3 regions of the Lysinibacillus sp. BSL11 genome follow, and region 1 is predicted to be linked to each of the others. Evidence: riboswitches for the same ligand, from Rfam matches in the RefSeq annotation. Region 1 holds a riboswitch; each other region holds the start of a gene.
The links. A riboswitch is a leader RNA that binds a small molecule or an ion and turns the genes downstream of it on or off. The one in region 1 is predicted to bind cobalamin.

Region 1 (5,835 bases):
ATTTTAGCCAAGCCTCCACCTGGATTTTTAATGAGCGAGCCTGCCATTAAGTCAGCACCGACCTCTGTAGGTTCCTGCGCCTCTACAAACTCGCCATAGCAGTTATCTACAAAAATAACAGCTTTCGGGGCTATTTTACGTACCTTTACACACATATCTGCAATTTCTTCAATTGTAAAGGATGGACGTGTTGCATAGCCTTTTGAACGTTGAATCGCGATCATTTTGGTTTGTGCTGTAATGGCCGCTTCTACACCTACCCAATCAATGGCCTGGTTATCTAGTAAATCCACATGTCGATAACCGATTTTATAATCTTTTAGTGAACCTGTATCTTTATCACCACCATCGACAATGGATTGCAATGTATCATATGGCTGACCAGAAATATAAAGCAGCTCATCACCAGGACGTAAAACACCAAATAGACTAAGCGTGATTGCATGTGTGCCTGAAATAATTTGTGGTCGGACTATGGCTGCCTCTGCACCAAATACTTCCGCATAAACACGCTCTAGATTATCCCGTCCCTCATCATCATAGCCATAGCCGTTTGATGGATGTAAATGATAATCACTTACTTGATGCTTTCTGAAAGCTGCTAGCACCTTCTGCTGATTGTAGAATGCCATTTCTTCTACCTTGGCATGATAAGGCCGAACTTGCTCCTCTACTTTTGCCGCTAACGATAGCGTTTCTATTGATAAATTTGATGTAAACGTCATTCTTTCTTCTCCATTTCACAATGTCTCGCATTTCAATCAGTAAGATTTATTAACTATCTAAATTGACTTCAATCACTCTAGAATTTCCTAACCAACTACTGGTATATGAACGCTTTTGACGAATGTTTTTCTTTATTTTAATCACATTTTATCAATTTGTATGTGTACCTGTAAAACTTGCCTATTGTTTCTAAGAGGATTTTACGCTAAGCTAATGTGCGGACTCATTTCAAGAAGCGTATTTAATGACCGATTTTGGCTATTAAATTCATAAATTCTGTTACGTAAAACGTCTTTTAACTTTTAAAAAAGTTTATTTATTGATAGAAGGGGTGAAAGGGATGGCTTGGGAGGTTTTTAGTATCATAGGAACAATTGCCTTTGCTATTTCTGGGGCAATTATTGCCATGGAAGAAGAATACGATTTATTCGGTGTATATATACTTGGTATTGTGACTGCTTTTGGTGGAGGAGCTATTCGAAATTTACTCATTGGACTACCTGTCACAACACTTTGGGGACAGGATATGATGTTTCAAATAGCGCTTGCTGCGATTACGATATTCTTTATTTTTCCACATCATCTGATTCAACATTGGCATCGTTGGGGTAACTTCACAGATGCGATTGGCTTATCAGCATTCGCTATTCAAGGCGCACTCTATGCTGTCAAGCTTGATATGCCAGTGAGCGCAGTCATTGTAGCTGCTGTTTTGACAGGTTCAGGTGGTGGTATTGTACGAGATTTATTAGCTAGAAGAAAACCATTAGTTCTCCGTGATGAAGTTTATGGAGTTTGGGCAGCTCTTGCTGGACTGTTAATCGGTTTCGAGGTTTTTACAGGGGACATTTTCCTTTATATTTTATTCGCAGTGATTACAGTTTTACGTATCTTTTCCTATATGATGAAGTGGCGCTTGCCATTACGTAAATTAAATCGAGCATAAACACCATTCAGCCAATGACCAAAAATTAAGTCATTGGCTGTTTTATTGTTTTAGCTAATGTTTCATTCCTTATATGATTAAAAAAGAGACATTTAACTTACCTTTTTAACAACTGCATTGATTCTTCTAAAGTCACCATGTTTTTCATCATCGAGCAAGCTGCATCTAAAATAGGAAAGGCTAAGGCTGCTCCAGAACCTTCGCCTAAACGCATATTCATGTGCAACATCGGTTCAATGCCTAGTAATGCAGCGGCAATTTTAGCCCCTGGTTCCTCTGAGGCATGGGAAGGAATAATATAATCTTTTACTTTTGGTTCTAGCTTATAAGCAATGAGCGCGGCAATAGTTGAAATAAATCCATCAATGACAACAGGTTTACGATGGACAGCAGCGCCAAGTATAATGCCTGTCATCGCCCCTATCTCTAATCCTCCAACCTTAGCCAGAACATCAATAACATCATTTGGATTAGGCTTATTTAAGGTAATTGCTTTTTCAATAACTGCTGCTTTATAGGCAATGCCTCCTTGGCCTACTCCTGCACCAAACCCCGTTACTTCGATAGGCTTGCATCCCGTCAAAACAGCTAATATCGCAGCACTTGGTGTTGTATTGCCGATGCCCATTTCTCCAGTCCCAAGTACATCAGCACCTTTTATGATTTCCTCAGTGGCCACCTGGATTCCTACTTCTATCGATTGAATGGCTTCTTGTTTGGCCATAGCTGGACCTTGTGCCATGTTATCGGTACCGTATTTAATTTTATGAATAAGGACTCCTGCATCAAGTGGAATATCTTCTTTTACCCCAACATCTACTGTGACAACCTTTGCATTGGTAATGCCCGCAATCGCACAAACGCCTGTACCTCCCTTAGGAAAATTTAATGTTTGAAAGACCGTCACATCTTGTGGATTCGTGGTTACACCTTCCTCGCAAACACCATGATCTGCAGCACAAACAATTATGACTTTTTTATCAATCACCGGAAATAATTGTCCAGTTATGCCAGAAAGCTGCACTGCAATGGACTCTAGTTTTCCTAAACTGCCAGGGGGTTTACATAGGGCATCTATACGCTGTCTAGCTTGCTCCATCACCTTCAGGTCAGCACCTTGGATGTTTTGTATCGTGTCTTGTAGTAATTGCATGATAATTGCTCCTCTCTTTTTAAGACAAAAAGAAAAAGTCTGTAGTTTATTGTCATGACAAATAAACTACAGACTTTTCCATCATCTATATCTTCTAAAGCATGTAGGCAGGTCTCCTGGCTCAAGTTCAACATCTCATAGCACCTTCCCAGCAATTCGCTAGTGGCATACACTATGAAACTCCCTTATACAGTGGCGGGTCCGCTAAAGCTTTTCACTTTATTCCCTATTCTCCCAAGTGGGCACCTATTGCTTTTATGTAATTATGTTAAATCTACTTTACAACTTTTTTAGTGTCAAGAGGAAAAATTTTTTTGAGTGTTAACTTAGTACAACCAGCTATTCAAACAATTTAGGCTTATTAAGAGCTTGTAACAACAAATGAATCCCTCTCGTTCACCTGATTGTTATTAACTTCAAATATTTTATCTGCTTCACTTATTAAAACAGGGTGATGAGTAACCAATATAACAGTCTTTTGTTTTTCTTTATTTAAATATAAAAGTAATGTTTCTATATTTATTTGGTTGTCTTTATCAAGCGCAGAAGTAATCTCGTCAAACAAATAGATATCCGCATCTCTTAGAAGCGATCTTGCTATTGAAAGTCTTTGCTGTTGCCCAGTAGATAATTCAAGCCCATTATGCCCAATAAGAGTTTCAAATTTATAGTCCAACGTTTCTATATATGAATAAATGTTAACCATTTTACAAATTTGAATTAATTCTTCATCCGTTGCATTCGGCTTTGCTAATAACAAATTTTCCCTTATTGTCCCTGTCATTATAAAATGCTCTTGCGTTACCAAACATACCCTTTTTCTATAAACATCATTAGGAATATATCTAATATTTTGATTGGATAGAAATATTTCACCCTGATAATTAATGTATAAACCTGATAATATATTCAATAATGTCGATTTACCTGATCCGCTTTCTCCCTTAATCAATACAATTTTCTTCAAAGGTATTTGGAAATTTATATTTTCTAAAACTGGAGATAATGCATTAGTATAGGTAAAGCTTACATTCCGTAACACTATTTTGTCTTTTCTAAAATGATGCGATGAATTTACATAGTCTGATACTATCAATTTCCTTATATTGTATTTATTGTCTCCCATTAAGTTTTTTACTCTATTTACAGACACAATTGCTTCTTGTAAAAAGGAATTTAGTTGAGAAAATCTTAAAAATGACTGACTAAAGTTATTGGCATAGGTTGTGAATGCTATTAATACTCCTAAGGTGAGGCTGCCTTTATAAATAAAGTAGGCACCTATAATAAGGATAATTAAATAACTTGTAAAGTTTAATAATTCTATTATTGATCCTGATTTTATACTTAAACGCATTTTATCAAGAGTATTTTTGTATAATAAGGTAATTCTCTTTTGATAGTTATCTATGGCGTTTATCTCATTATTAAATATCTTAAATAATTTAAATGATGACAGTATTTCTCCCAGATAGGTTAAATAAGAATCTAAATCTTTTTTGATGGCAGTATCCGTCATCCTTATTTTTTTTCCATAATATTTAAAAATGATAAGTGCTAAAGGACAAGCAATGAATAAAATACTAGCTAAAATAAAATTAAGATTTATCAATATTACGAACACAATTATTATACTGATAAAATCTACAACAATATTTAAAAACTCTGATACTACTTCAGAAAATGCCTTTGTATCATTTTCTATTTTATTCATCAGTTCACCTTTTGCTTTTAATTGATACTCATCCATGTCCATAGCCATGATTCTTTTTATTATCTTTAACTTAATATCCATTTGTAGATAGCAGGCAAATTTCGTTAAATAATATTTTTGGATTACTTTAAAAAATAAATTAAAAAGAAACAAAAAAGCCATAAACACTATAATTATGAATGCGGAATTGAGGTCTTTTAATGTTATAGAATCAATAAATTTACCAAATAAAAGGGGGTGTACTATACTTAAAATCATTGAAATGCCCATCAATATATTTACTTGAAATAATTTTGCTTTGTATGGCTTTGTATACTTAAATACCTCACCTAATATTTTCATGAAATAATACTCTGTCTCCCTGATTTAGTTAAGGTTTTCTTATAACCTTTTGATATACAGATAAGCATTTTTCGGTTCTTCTTGTAATATTTGTAGAAACTTTTCCATATACGGATCTTTTTCATTACTTATGAACAAGTTTTCTACTGACTTCTTTTTCGCCTCACTAAAGAGCATGCTTTTGTTGGTGTATATAACCTTTTGCTCAATTGTTCTTTTTAAAACCTCATAGCAATTAGTTTGTTCCTTGGTTTCCCACTGTTCATCCATTAATGTATTTATCATGTCTTCTGTAATATTATAGCCATAATTAAATTCAAAAAATTTATTAGAATACGGGCGTATTTCAATGATGTTGCCAGAACTACTAATAATATTTTCTAAACTATTGTTATCTGGAAGGCTAAAAACCCTCGTTATTTTCAGCGTGTGATACGGAATGTTGTTGACACCGAAGCTCTCCATTATTTGAATAATGTCTTTATAAACATTCGCATAATTCTTCACTTTTTCTATACTCACACCTTTGTATTGGACAGTAAGCCCGTTATATTGATAATTTTGATAAGGTTTATTTAACAGTTCCTCTTCTTTATATCCATTATAAAAATGTAAGCTTAATAGAACGAAAAGCATCATACTGGTGATAATTCCAGCAATCCACTTTTCCGTTTTATTTGTGGCCCTCCTGCTGAATAAAATCGCGAACAATATAGAGCACAAACAAACGGATAAAACACCTATAACATTTAAGTAATGAATGAAATCTGGATACATAAAGTTAAGAGTAGGAGCTATATATTGAATCGTTTCTAGTCTATAACCATGCATTAACATTAATAAAAAATAAATGATGACAATTAAAATTATAGACACTGCTTGATTTTTAAAAATTGTTGCCATCAAAAATGGAATGGATATAGTAAATAGCTGAAAAACAAAAACAATAAGGAG
Region 2 (5,835 bases), on a different contig from region 1:
TGTTGGCCGTATTGTATATTTGGTCGTGCAATAAGAATCGTTTCAATCTGGCATGCGAGAGCTGCCTCTAGCTTCTCATCAACTGAGCCCACTTTACCGCTTTCTTTGGTAATCATCAACGTCACTCCGTATTGACGAAATAGAGCTTCATTTAATTCCTTTGAAAACGGACCTTGAATAGCCACAATATCTCGCTGCGCCACGCCAAGTGCCTCACACTTTTCCATATTATCCAGTCGTGGAAGCATACGAGCGATTACTCTTGTGTTTTCTAAGCCCTGTAAAACCTTCGTAAATGTAGCGAGTGTTTTACTTCCTGTCGTTAGCATAATGACACCGCGTTTTTCTGCAGCTAGCTGAGCTGCCTCCTCATAATCCTTTACAACAGTAATCAAAGGATGGGCATAATGTTCATGAGCTCTTTCATAGCGAATATAAGGAATCTTTGCCTGCTCTGCCGCTGCCATCGCATTTTTAGAGGCTTCCTCCGCAAATGGATGAGAAGCATCTACCACCAATCGATAGCCCTGCTCGGTCATGATGGTCGCCATTTCCTCAGCGGTCAGTCTACCGATTAAATGTGGCAGGCCAACGTCAGCAAGACTAGAGGCTGCCGATTCAGTGACGACCGTAGCGGTTACTGCATAACCTGCACGTTGTAATGCTAGGGCTAGATCCCTTGCATCACTTGTCCCTGCTAACATGAAAATCATTTTACCGGCTCCTCTTCATGATGATGGTCATGGTCATGATCGTGATGGTCATGATGGTGATCGTGATGATGCGCATGTCCATGATCGTGATCGTGATGGTGATGGTGATGCGCATGTCCATGATCGTGATCATGATGGTGATGATGATGTGCATGTCCATGTACTGCCGCATAGGCACGATAATCTTCTAGATCTTGCATACCTGTTGATGTACCGTTGATTGCCTGTTCAATACGCTCTAATAAAACATTTTGTAAACGCTCATGGTAGCCAAAATAGTTAGCAATTTGTATATCACAATCTGGATAAAGTTCAGTAAACTTCTCACACATACCATGCATGCGTTCCATCAAAATGCCTGTGAATAAAAAGTATGGTAACATGATGATTTTTTTTGCACCTAGTTTGACACAACGTTCAATTCCTTCTTCAACTCGTGGATCTGTGACACCCATAAAAGCACTTTCTACGTATTTTACAGGTAGTTTTTCCCATAGAAGTCGCGTGATCTTATAAAAATCACCATTAGCAGATGGATCACTGCCACCTCGTGCAATCAATAAAATCGCTGTTTCTTCCTGCTCTTGTTCTGAATTAAAGCCAATTTCAGCTAGGCGATCTTGTAAAATGGCAAAGATTTCATCATGAATACCAATTGTTTGACCATATGTGAAGGTAATTGTTGGATAATGCTCACGCGCATGCTCGATTTCCGCTGGAATATGCAGTTTTGAATGGCCTGCATGCAGTAAAATGATTGGAATTACATGTACCTCTGTAGCTCCCTTTTTCACACAGTTTGTAATACCTTCTTCGATGTTCGGTGAAGCAAATTCAAGGAAACAAGTTTCCACTAAAAATTGTTCATCAATACGCGGTGTCATTTGTTCGATAAATGTACGAACCTCATCATTTCCTGCTGCTAAACGGCTCCCATGGCCGACAAATAAAATAGCTTTCATCTCTCTACTCCTTACTAGTCGCCGCACGGAGCTGGCTCTACTTTTATTTTGGAAGACATATCTTGATACGTAAAATGCAGTATCTTTTTCACACGTTTAAAATATTTAAATAAGCGTTCATTTGGATGAGCATTTGCTTTATATTCTTCAATAATATCTGTAATGAGTGGAATCAGCTGCTCAGGCTCCAGCCCTTCTACAACAGGCTGTGCTGCGTGAGCCGTACGACCGACTGGTTTTGCTCCAATAAAGACATCAAATTTACTTTTGCGGTAGACGATGCCAATATCATCAAATACAGCCCGATAACAGGCCATACCACAGCCATTAAAGCCGATATTTAATGTCTTCGGTAAGGACATACCGCCTAGTTTTTCTTGTAATTCCTCTGCATATGGTATCGAATCAGCCTTTTCACCGTAGCAAAAATCACAAGCCTTCAATGATAACACATCACCAATCGGGGTTAATAAAAATCCTACTTCCTGTAATTTCTCTGTGATCTGTTCAGGGGCAGTCGTTGGTATTTTCAAATGAATTTGATGATCTGGTGTGTATTCCATCGTCCCCTCCTCCCCAACAACCTCTGCTAAAGTCATCATTTGCTGGGGAGTAAAAAATTTATTGGCTACTCCAGGGCTTACTGCTAGTTCAAATATAGATTCTATTTTTTGCTGTACAAGCTTCGGTGTTACTTTGACTGCGCTTGTCCCTTTTACCATTGCGAGTGCCACTGTAGCCATTTCAAGAGCTGTTTTTTTCGGCTTTGACGTAGCGGCTATACTGGGCTTGTTAAATCGTCCCGCATTAGGGTCAGCCGTAAAGTCATTTCGCGCTGTTCCTGTCTCTTGGTTCATTGCCCAAGGTTCATTTTCTTCGCGTAAACGTTGATGAGGACGTAATGGCTGTTTTTCTTCACCTAGGGTATATTTACGTTGGTAACCGCGTGGCGTGATCATCTTATTGTCATAGAAAAATGTTGATGAATTCCCGATAATAACTGTTGTCAGCATACCAATATCATGTTCTAGCATTTCTACTAGTGTTGTCATGGTCACTTCTTGACGTTCTCGATAGGCACTTTTCACAAGCCCTACTGGTGTGTCTGGCGAACGATATTCTAAGAGAATTCGCTGAGCCTCGACAATTTGTCTTGTTCGACGACCACTTTTAGGATTGTATAAAGCAATGACAAAGTCTGCCATTGCAGCTGCCTCGACACGCTTTGCAATTAAATTCCAAGGTGTTAGATGATCACTCAAGCTGATTGTACAAGCATCGTGCATAATGGGTGCACCAAGTATGCTAGCGCATGAATTAATCGCAGAAATCCCAGGAACAATTTCTACTTCAATTCCTGTTGCTTCTGTCCAGCCTAGCTCAATTAACACCTCATATACTAATCCCGCCATACCATAGACGCCTGCATCACCACTCGAAATCACCGAGACGATGCTCCCTGCTTCTGCTTGACGAACGGCTTCCTGTGCACGCGACACTTCTTCTGTCATGCCTGTACTAACAATCGATTTTGCACTTACTAAATCTTGAATCAGCTCTACATAGGTTTTGTAGCCTATAATCATATCACTTTGTTGTAATGCCTCTACTGCACGTGTCGTAATATGCTTAAAATCTCCAGGTCCAAAGCCTACTACGAAAATTTTTCCTTTTTGCGCCATGTTGTTACCCCTCTTTCACCTTTTCGATCCCTTTAATGGCAGTTGTTTGAGCAGTACGCTGTAATGTACCTTCATGAAGTGTAAAGACATGTTCGTTGTATAAGGATTCATGATATAAATCTTGTACTAGTGTTCTAGCATGCTCTGTTGATGGCACACGATACCAGTTTCCTTGGGGGTAGGCAATTACCACACAAGCATCCTTGCATCGTCCATTACAGCGCGTTCTTGTCGTATGTATTTCTTGATCGAGTGCTTGCCGCTGTATCTCATCTCGAATGGCTAAGGTAATTTCCTCCCCATCCTTTTTCATGCAGCTACTGCCATTGCAAATAAAGAGATGTGTTTTCATCCCCTCTAAATTCCAAGTTGTCATCTTCTGTCTCCCCTCATTTGCTTTTTGGAAAAAGAAAAACCTTTACTCTATAACGAAGAGTAAAGGTTTTGTAGAAGCCAAATAAAAACGAATAGCATGAAATACAGGTACTCGCTTTCGCTTCAACTTCTCCCTCCGAAAAGTTTGCATGCACAATCAAATAAGCAGGTTTCCTGACTTAAGCTTCATTTTACTATCGCACCTTCCCAAGTTTGCACCAGTGGCTTTGCGATTTCATCAGCTATTACAGTAGCGGGGGCTGTATTGGATTTTCACCAATTTCCCTATTATCTCGAGCTATTCGAGCACTTATTGACGTTTTATATGAAATTTTTATTAGAATTTTAAATAGAAAACTGTCTTTATCATATCTTATTTTTTTAAAATTTCAATATTTCTTTAAAAATTTATGACAAATTTATCAATTTTGAATGGAACTAGGTATGAAATTTATACAATCTATATAATTTGCCCATAAATCGTTATCAGAATATTCGCCATTGACCTTTAATTATAAAAATTTATAAAAGGTATAGCATATTTATGGAAATTCATGTTACACTTTGTCGTGAAATCTCACAATTTGAATGTTTTTCGGTGCAAAGTGCTTGTCATTTTGCTTAAAAGGGAAGCCGGTTTGAGTCCGGCGCGGTCCCGCCACTGTAATAGGGAGCTTTATAGAATATGTCACTGTCCAACGGATGGGAAGACCTATAAAGCATTGAACTAGAGCCAGGAGACCTGCCGAAAAATAAGTGATCGTTTCAGCCTACGAGGATAGGTGTGCGGCTTAGCAGATGAGAATGTTATTTGCTTTTTTAGCTATGCACTTTTCCACCAGTGGAGAAGTGCTTTTTTTAATTACGCACGCAATCTTCTAAAAATCTACTAATTAGTTAGGAGGAAAGCTTTTTGAAATTTTCATGGTGGAAACTTAGTTATTTTTTACTGGCCTTTTTAATCGTGCCAAAACGTGCCTTTGCCATGCATATCATGGAAGGTTTTTTACCAATCGAATGGGCTATTTTTTGGTGGGTCATCTCTATTCCATTTATCATTCTAGGATTGCGTTCTATTCGAAAAACCGTTGATGAAAATCCTGAAACAAAAATGCTTTTGGGGCTTTCAGGAGCCTTTGCCTTTGTGCTATCCGCCTTAAAAATCCCTTCTGTTACAGGTAGCTGCTCTCACCCAACTGGTGTAGGACTTGGGACAGTACTCTTTGGCCCTCTAGCAATGAGTGTAATTGGAACAATCGTTTTATTATTTCAATCTTTATTATTAGCTCATGGAGGAATTACAACTTTAGGGGCTAATGCCTTTTCTATGGCTATTGTTGGTCCTTTTATTGCTTACTTTGTCTTTAAAGGTGCTCAAAAAGTAGGCTTGTCATTTTCACTAGCCGTATTCTTTGCAGCTATGCTTGGTGATTTAGGTACATACATTGTGACTTCTGTACAACTAGCACTAGCCTTTCCTTCAGAGGTTGGAGGCTTTATGGCATCCTTTACAAAGTTTGCAGGTATTTTTGCCTTAACTCAAATTCCTTTAGCAGTGAGTGAAGGAATTTTAACGGTCATAGTGATGAATTTCTTGAAAAAATACAATATTAGCGAACTAAAAACTTTACGTGTTTTCTCAACAAAGGAGGCACATTAACAGATGAAAAAAAATTTATTGTTATTAGCAATTGTTGTGTTATTAGCCATCATTCCCTTGTTCATACAAAAAGGTGCTGAATTTGGTGGTGCTGATGGAGAAGCAGAAGCAGCTATTGGTGAAATCAATGCGGAATATGAGCCATGGTTTGAAAGTCTATGGGAGCCACCAAGTGGTGAAATCGAAAGCTTATTATTCGTGCTACAGGCAGCTATAGGAGCTGGCTTTATTGGCTACTTCATCGGCTATATGCGTGGCAAACACAAAGAAGGTTAACCATTATGTTACTCATTGATAAGTATGCCTATCTGAATAAGCTAGCGTCCGTTCATCCGCTAGAAAAAATGATATTTTCACTTGGATTACTTCTCATAACGCTCATCATGAGAGATGAACGACTTTCACTCATTACATTTTTTGTAATGAGTGCTTTTATCATTTTA
Region 3 (5,835 bases), on a different contig from region 1:
TATTCAGTACGGTTACACTATGCTTTAATGCTAGTCCACTTCTTGGTCGAATTTGGGCTTCCGTTCCCTTAGGTAATTCAATCTGTATACCTGTCTTAATGAGTTTGGCTACGCCTGCTGGGATTTCTACTGCTTCTATGGAATAGAGATCCATGCCCGCATCCCCAGGGTTGGCTTGTATCGGTAGCATGGCATCAGCGTGAACTTTTTTAATTTTTACTTCTAGATTCATTGTTCTTCATCCTTAACGATTAAAATTGAATGTGTCATCTGTGATTGGCGCAACTTTTGCCTTCGCATACGTAGCGCCCTTTTGTGAAAAGAAATCATATGTGGAGCCTTCATTACGAATACCATTCATCACAATTGGATTGACTTCCTCTTCTGGGAACATGGCTTCAAAGCCGACATTCATTAATGCTTTATTAGCATTATAACGTACATACGCTCGCACTTCAGGTGATAATCCTGTTTCCGCATAAATATCATCTGTATACTTCATTTCATTTTGATATAAATCTAATAATAGCTCATAGCCCCATAAATGTAGCTCTTCTTGCTTTTCCTTTGAAAATTGCTTGAATAGATTTTGAGCAAAAAATCCAACTGCTACCCCATGGATAGATTCATCGCGCAAGATGAGTGAAATAATCTCGGCACTGTTTCGTAGGAAGCCTTGTCCCCCTAAGTATAGTGGATAGAAAAAGCCAGAATAGAACAAGAAAGATTCAAGCATAACGGATGAGAACATCGCTTTCCATAAGCTCTCTGGATTGCCTTCTTCAATACTATTATAAATGTCTGCGATTTTATTGGCCTTATACTGTAGAAATTCATTTTTCTTGACCCATTCAAATAGCTCGTCGATTTCTTCGTTTGTACAAAGCGTTGTGAAAATATAAGAATAGGACTTGGCATGTATCGCCTCGAATGCATCAAAAACGGTTAGAACAGCCTTCTCCTGTAAATCATCTGTATAAGCGGCAACACGATTCATCCCAATATTTGTTTGAACAGTATCCAGTAAGGTTAATCCTGCAAATACTTTTTTATATGTGTCCTGATGCTCAAAGCTTTTCCATTGTTTAATATCTTTACTGACCGCAATTTCTTCTGGAAACCAAATTTGCTTCCATTGCTGGTCCCAAAATATTTGGGCAAGCTCACTTGTTGCCTTATTCCAATTGACTGCCTCATAAATTATATTTGACATGCTACACACTCCTCTAAGCTTTGTAATCGTTGACGAACATAGTAAACGGACTTAATGCCCTTTATCCACGCATAAATGTATACTTTAGCCAATTGTTCGGTTGTCCAATTGTCTGTTACATAAAGCGTCATGGAAATACCTTGGTCAACGTGCTTTTGAGAAGCTGCATATAAATCAATTAAATCATACGGATTCACATCATATGCCTCGACATATAAATGGCTGTTGTCATTTGTTAAATGAGGCATTGGATAAATGGTTCTACTATCGGCGTAATCACGAACCTCTACGCGCTCTGTACATGGTGCGATTGAAGCCGTACAGCTACGAATATATGAAATACTACCAGTTGGGGCAATAGCCAAACGATAGGAATGGAATAGACCATATTGCATCACATCCTGCTTTAACGTTTCCCACATCTTGTTCGTAATGATTGGAATATTGCCAAGTGCCTTCAATACAACAGGTGACAATTCTTCCTCAGCTTTATTGATATATTGGTCAAAATAGCTACCAGATGCATAATCACTGTCCTCGAATCGATAGAAGGTTGCAGCTTTTTCTTTTGCCATTTCCATCGAAGATTTCAGTGAATAATAGTTCATCGCTTCCATAAAGTGATCCATGAAATCAATAGACTCTTTAGAGCCGTACAGGATGCCCTCCGTCACCAGATGCCCATGGAGGTTCATACAGCCAAGCCCTACAGAATGCATTAATTGATTGGCTTTTGCAACAGACGGTACATTTTTAATATGCGTCATTTGCGATACATTTGTTAATAGGTGCATGGCTGTATCGACTAATGCGCCGAAATCATTCACTTTACTTGCTGCATGGATATCGATGGAACCTAAGTTACACGATACATCTAATCCATAGTCATTTGGTTGATCCTGGTCCGTAATGATACTTGTCTCTTGTACTTGTAAGATTTCTGTACATAAATTGGACATTTTGACACGTCCAATATTTTTTAAAGGATGTACCTTATTGACATTATCATCAAAGATTTCAAACGGGTAGCCTGATTCAAATTGTGCTTTTTTCACCTCTGTATAAAGCTTCCGTGCATTTAAACGTTTAATTTTACGAATTTTTGGGTTATCAAGTAGCTCGTAGTACATGTCTGAAATGGAAAGCTCAGACATACGTTTACCGTATTCTTTAAAAATATCGTATGGGCTAAACAAGACGATATCCTTATCACGTTTCATCAGTTCGAAGAAAATACTAGGTATAATAATCCCTGTTGAAAGGGTTGCGAGGCGAATTTTATCATCAGCATTTGGTTTTTTTGATGATATGAAATTTTCTATGTCTGCATGGAAAATATTTAGATAGACAACACCTGAGCCATTTCGTTGCCCTAGCTGATTCGAATAACTGAAAGAATTTTCTAACAGTTTTGCTACTGGGATGACACCACTTGCACGATTTAATATCTCTTTAATTGGATCACCTAAAGGGCGTAAATCTGTTAAGTTGACCCCTACTCCACCACCAAGGCGTGATAGCTCTAAACAATAGCCAATATTTTCAGCAATACTGTTCATGGAGTCATCCATTGATAATTTAAAGCAGCTGACTAATTCACCACGTGCTTTCTTACCACTATTTAAAGCAGTTGGTGTCGCTGGCTGGTAGGCTTCCATCATTGCTTCGACAGAGCGTTCTGCTAGAGTTGTGTTTCCTTGCGCCAAATACAAAGCAATAATGACAATACGATCCTCATACTTTTCTAAGATCTCTTCCCCGTCACGACTTTTCATAGCATAGCTATCATAAAATTTGCTTGCGCTCATAAAGGATGGGAAGCGGAAATTATAATCATAGGCTTTCTTGTACAGCTTCTTAATAAATTCCATCTCGTACATATCGATAAATGCTTTCTCATAGTAGCCCTCATCAACTAAATAGCGGATTTTTTCCTCAATATCTATAAAATAACGCAAACGTACGTTAACATACTCTAAAAAGTAGCGGCGCGTAGCTTCGCGGTCCTTTTCTAACTCAAGTAATCCAGTTGTACTATAACGATTCAGTACGTCATTATTAAGCTTTAAATAGGTTTTCATCTCATTACCCTCGTTTCATAAAACGTTTGTATTGCTTCGTAATCCGTTTGATTACCTCGTAAATCTAATTTCCTTACTAAGGGTACATGATAGGTAGCGGCGATTTTCTCACCAGCAGCGCCAAATACATGATGGCCGAAATTACTATTGCCACTGGCAACTACTCCTTTACAAAAATCCCTGTTTTTTTCTAAGAAACGTTGTACCTTTGCTGGAATGTCACCTAAACCATCTGTGTAGGTAATTAAAAGATAGGGCTTGTTCAATCGCAATCCCTCCGAGAGCTCGATACATTCTGCCTTTAATTTGGATACAACATTTCGGACATTACCTGTACGACTCGCGTAAACGATCATAGAGCAATCAACTCAATTTGAGAAACAATTTCCTGAACATCTCCTATAAAAGTTTCATTCATCTCTAAAACAGGCACACTTAAAAAACCTGCGTCAATAATCGTTTGTTTTGCCTGTTCATCATGATCGATGTTAACGATTTCAGCTTCAAGTCCTGCACGTTGTAGTTCAGATTTTACCCATAGGCATTTTGGACAAATTGTTTTCGTATAAAGTTTCATAGAAATCCCTCTTTTCATAAAATAAAAAGCCTATCTCCTCTAGAGAGATAGGCTAAATGGAAACGTTAACATACCAAAAATACTGACGTTCCCATCTCTTAATCCCCGAAGAAATGATAAATTTGTTTTATAAAGGCAGGTCTCCTGGCTTTGCTTCATTCTCTGATTCCCTTCCCATGCAAATGCACAGTGGTTGCAATCATCGTCAGCTTCACAGTTGCGGGGACAGCGTCGGAATTGTACCGAACTTCCCTTTTAAACTACATGTAGTAGTACCTTTGTAAAACGAACACAATATATAGTTGTTGTTCAATAGTTTTAAGTGTACCATCCTTCAAATGAAAAGTAAATCAAGATTCTAAACTTCTTTATTTTTGGATTATTCAGTATTTTTAATTATGTAGTTCCAAGTAGATTACCACTAATCATTTATACCCAAATCAAAAATCTATTTTAAACGATGAACATCTTTATCTATCAAAATGTATCTAGAATTCTGAAAGAAATGTTCTATTTTAAGTACCATTGAAAAATAGTAGCTTCTATATGTAAATCCTGAAATAATTATCATCTCTTACACGTTTCAAATGACACTCATTAAAAAAGAGCATGCTTTTATCATAACATGCTCTAACCATTCTATCTTTGGGATTATAGTCTAATCTTAACCTCAGTCCCATCCTGAGCTTTGACATCGACTAGCACGAGTCCCTTATAATTTTGTAGTTCCTTGATAATCGGCTTTAGCATTTCTTTGTCGATGAGCGGAAAGGTAAAGTCTATGTTCTTTCGATCGAAGTATGCCTTTGTCCACTTATTGGCTTGTTGCTGAATCCATTTAGAAGTTAAAATGGAGAGGACAATGGTTAGCACGGTATAGGGAACTGGGACTGTAAAGCGAACATCTTTTGCTTTCACTTTTACATGCATCATTCGTCGCCTCTACTCAATGAAGACTGCAACGGAATCCCCGTTTGCTGATTTTATATCTACAATTTGTCCGTCTAATTCATTTTCGATTGCTTCAAGAAGAAGATTGATGTCGATATCTTTTACGTATTTTTCTGATTGTGGAATACTCGCAGCGATGCTGTGTCCTGCCATAAGTACGGCTTTGACAAGTTTAATCGGCAAGTTTACCGTAACATTATCATTTTCGGTGGATACAACACGAACCTTTAATGTTTTTTCTAAATACTTTGTTTTTTCCACAAATTTGTTCTCTGATTCTTCTTTCTGTTGTAGCACTTGAATCAGCTCTGATCCTTTATCCGCATCAATTTTTCCCTCTTGAATCATGGTTAACACTTTTGTGATTTCCTCTTTCATGGTCCGTTCCTCCCTATTCGTCTTTTAAGAGCTTTATCGCTTCATCTGTTGTGATTTCGCCATTTTCCAGCATGCTTACAATTTTTTTCTCGTCTACTTCATTTTTCTTTTTTTGAGCATAGCCAAGGGATGAAATAATGTCGTTTAGCTTGCCTCGAACTGTTGGATACGAAACCCCCAGTTCCTTTTCAACCTCTTTAATGTTTCCTCGGCAGGTTAAAAATACTTCCACAAAATGAAGCTGATCCTGTGATAAGGATGCTAGCTTCGACAATTCAAATTCATTTTCAATGGTCGTGTGACAATGAGAACACTGTAACTTCGTAATTTTTAATGTTCTACTACAGACAGGGCAATTTGTGATTACTTGATAAGCCATAGTGAACTCCTTCCTTTAAGTTAAGTTGATTATATAACAAAGAAATTAAATATGTAAATAATAAAAATTGATTTTTTTAATTATAAAATAAATAAAATTAATTATTAAATTAAAAATGTTAATTAATCATTGCTGTATTGCTTGTCCTAAGCAATTTCAACTTTACTCTATGTATGTCTTTTCTATTTCTACTTGTAGCTAGCGGCATCAGTTAGATAATGACAGTTTAGAATTGAAAATAAGGTTACATTGTATT

Region 2: another riboswitch for cobalamin. It lies ahead of RCJ95_RS00255 (energy-coupling factor ABC transporter permease); the one in region 1 lies ahead of cobT (nicotinate-nucleotide--dimethylbenzimidazole phosphoribosyltransferase).
Region 3: another riboswitch for cobalamin. It lies ahead of RCJ95_RS15900 (glutaredoxin family protein); the one in region 1 lies ahead of cobT (nicotinate-nucleotide--dimethylbenzimidazole phosphoribosyltransferase).

Annotation. Positions count from the first base shown of each region.
Region 1 covers NZ_JAVGCX010000002.1:307,973-313,807, forward strand. The annotation lists gene RCJ95_RS04240 (methionine gamma-lyase family protein) at 1-725, opposite strand, end outside; gene RCJ95_RS04245 (trimeric intracellular cation channel family protein) at 1,067-1,672, shown strand; gene cobT (nicotinate-nucleotide--dimethylbenzimidazole phosphoribosyltransferase) at 1,770-2,825, opposite strand; cobalamin riboswitch at 2,915-3,090, opposite strand; gene RCJ95_RS04255 (ABC transporter ATP-binding protein) at 3,187-4,881, opposite strand; gene RCJ95_RS04260 (hypothetical protein) at 4,921-5,835, opposite strand, start outside.
Region 2 covers NZ_JAVGCX010000001.1:44,340-50,174, forward strand. The annotation lists gene cobK (precorrin-6A reductase) at 1-713, opposite strand, end outside; gene RCJ95_RS00240 (sirohydrochlorin chelatase) at 710-1,675, opposite strand; gene cobJ (precorrin-3B C(17)-methyltransferase) at 1,690-3,357, opposite strand; gene RCJ95_RS00250 ((2Fe-2S) ferredoxin domain-containing protein) at 3,362-3,733, opposite strand; cobalamin riboswitch at 3,880-4,061, opposite strand; cobalamin riboswitch at 4,312-4,496, shown strand; gene RCJ95_RS00255 (energy-coupling factor ABC transporter permease) at 4,646-5,392, shown strand; gene RCJ95_RS00260 (energy-coupling factor ABC transporter substrate-binding protein) at 5,396-5,668, shown strand; gene cbiQ (cobalt ECF transporter T component CbiQ) at 5,674-5,835, shown strand, end outside.
Region 3 covers NZ_JAVGCX010000013.1:24,246-30,080, forward strand. The annotation lists gene dut (dUTP diphosphatase) at 1-232, opposite strand, end outside; gene nrdF (class 1b ribonucleoside-diphosphate reductase subunit beta) at 245-1,213, opposite strand; gene nrdE (class 1b ribonucleoside-diphosphate reductase subunit alpha) at 1,201-3,294, opposite strand; gene nrdI (class Ib ribonucleoside-diphosphate reductase assembly flavoprotein NrdI) at 3,291-3,650, opposite strand; gene RCJ95_RS15900 (glutaredoxin family protein) at 3,647-3,871, opposite strand; cobalamin riboswitch at 3,989-4,166, opposite strand; gene RCJ95_RS15905 (hypothetical protein) at 4,523-4,804, opposite strand; gene RCJ95_RS15910 (SHOCT-like domain-containing protein) at 4,814-5,200, opposite strand; gene RCJ95_RS15915 (DUF2089 domain-containing protein) at 5,214-5,579, opposite strand.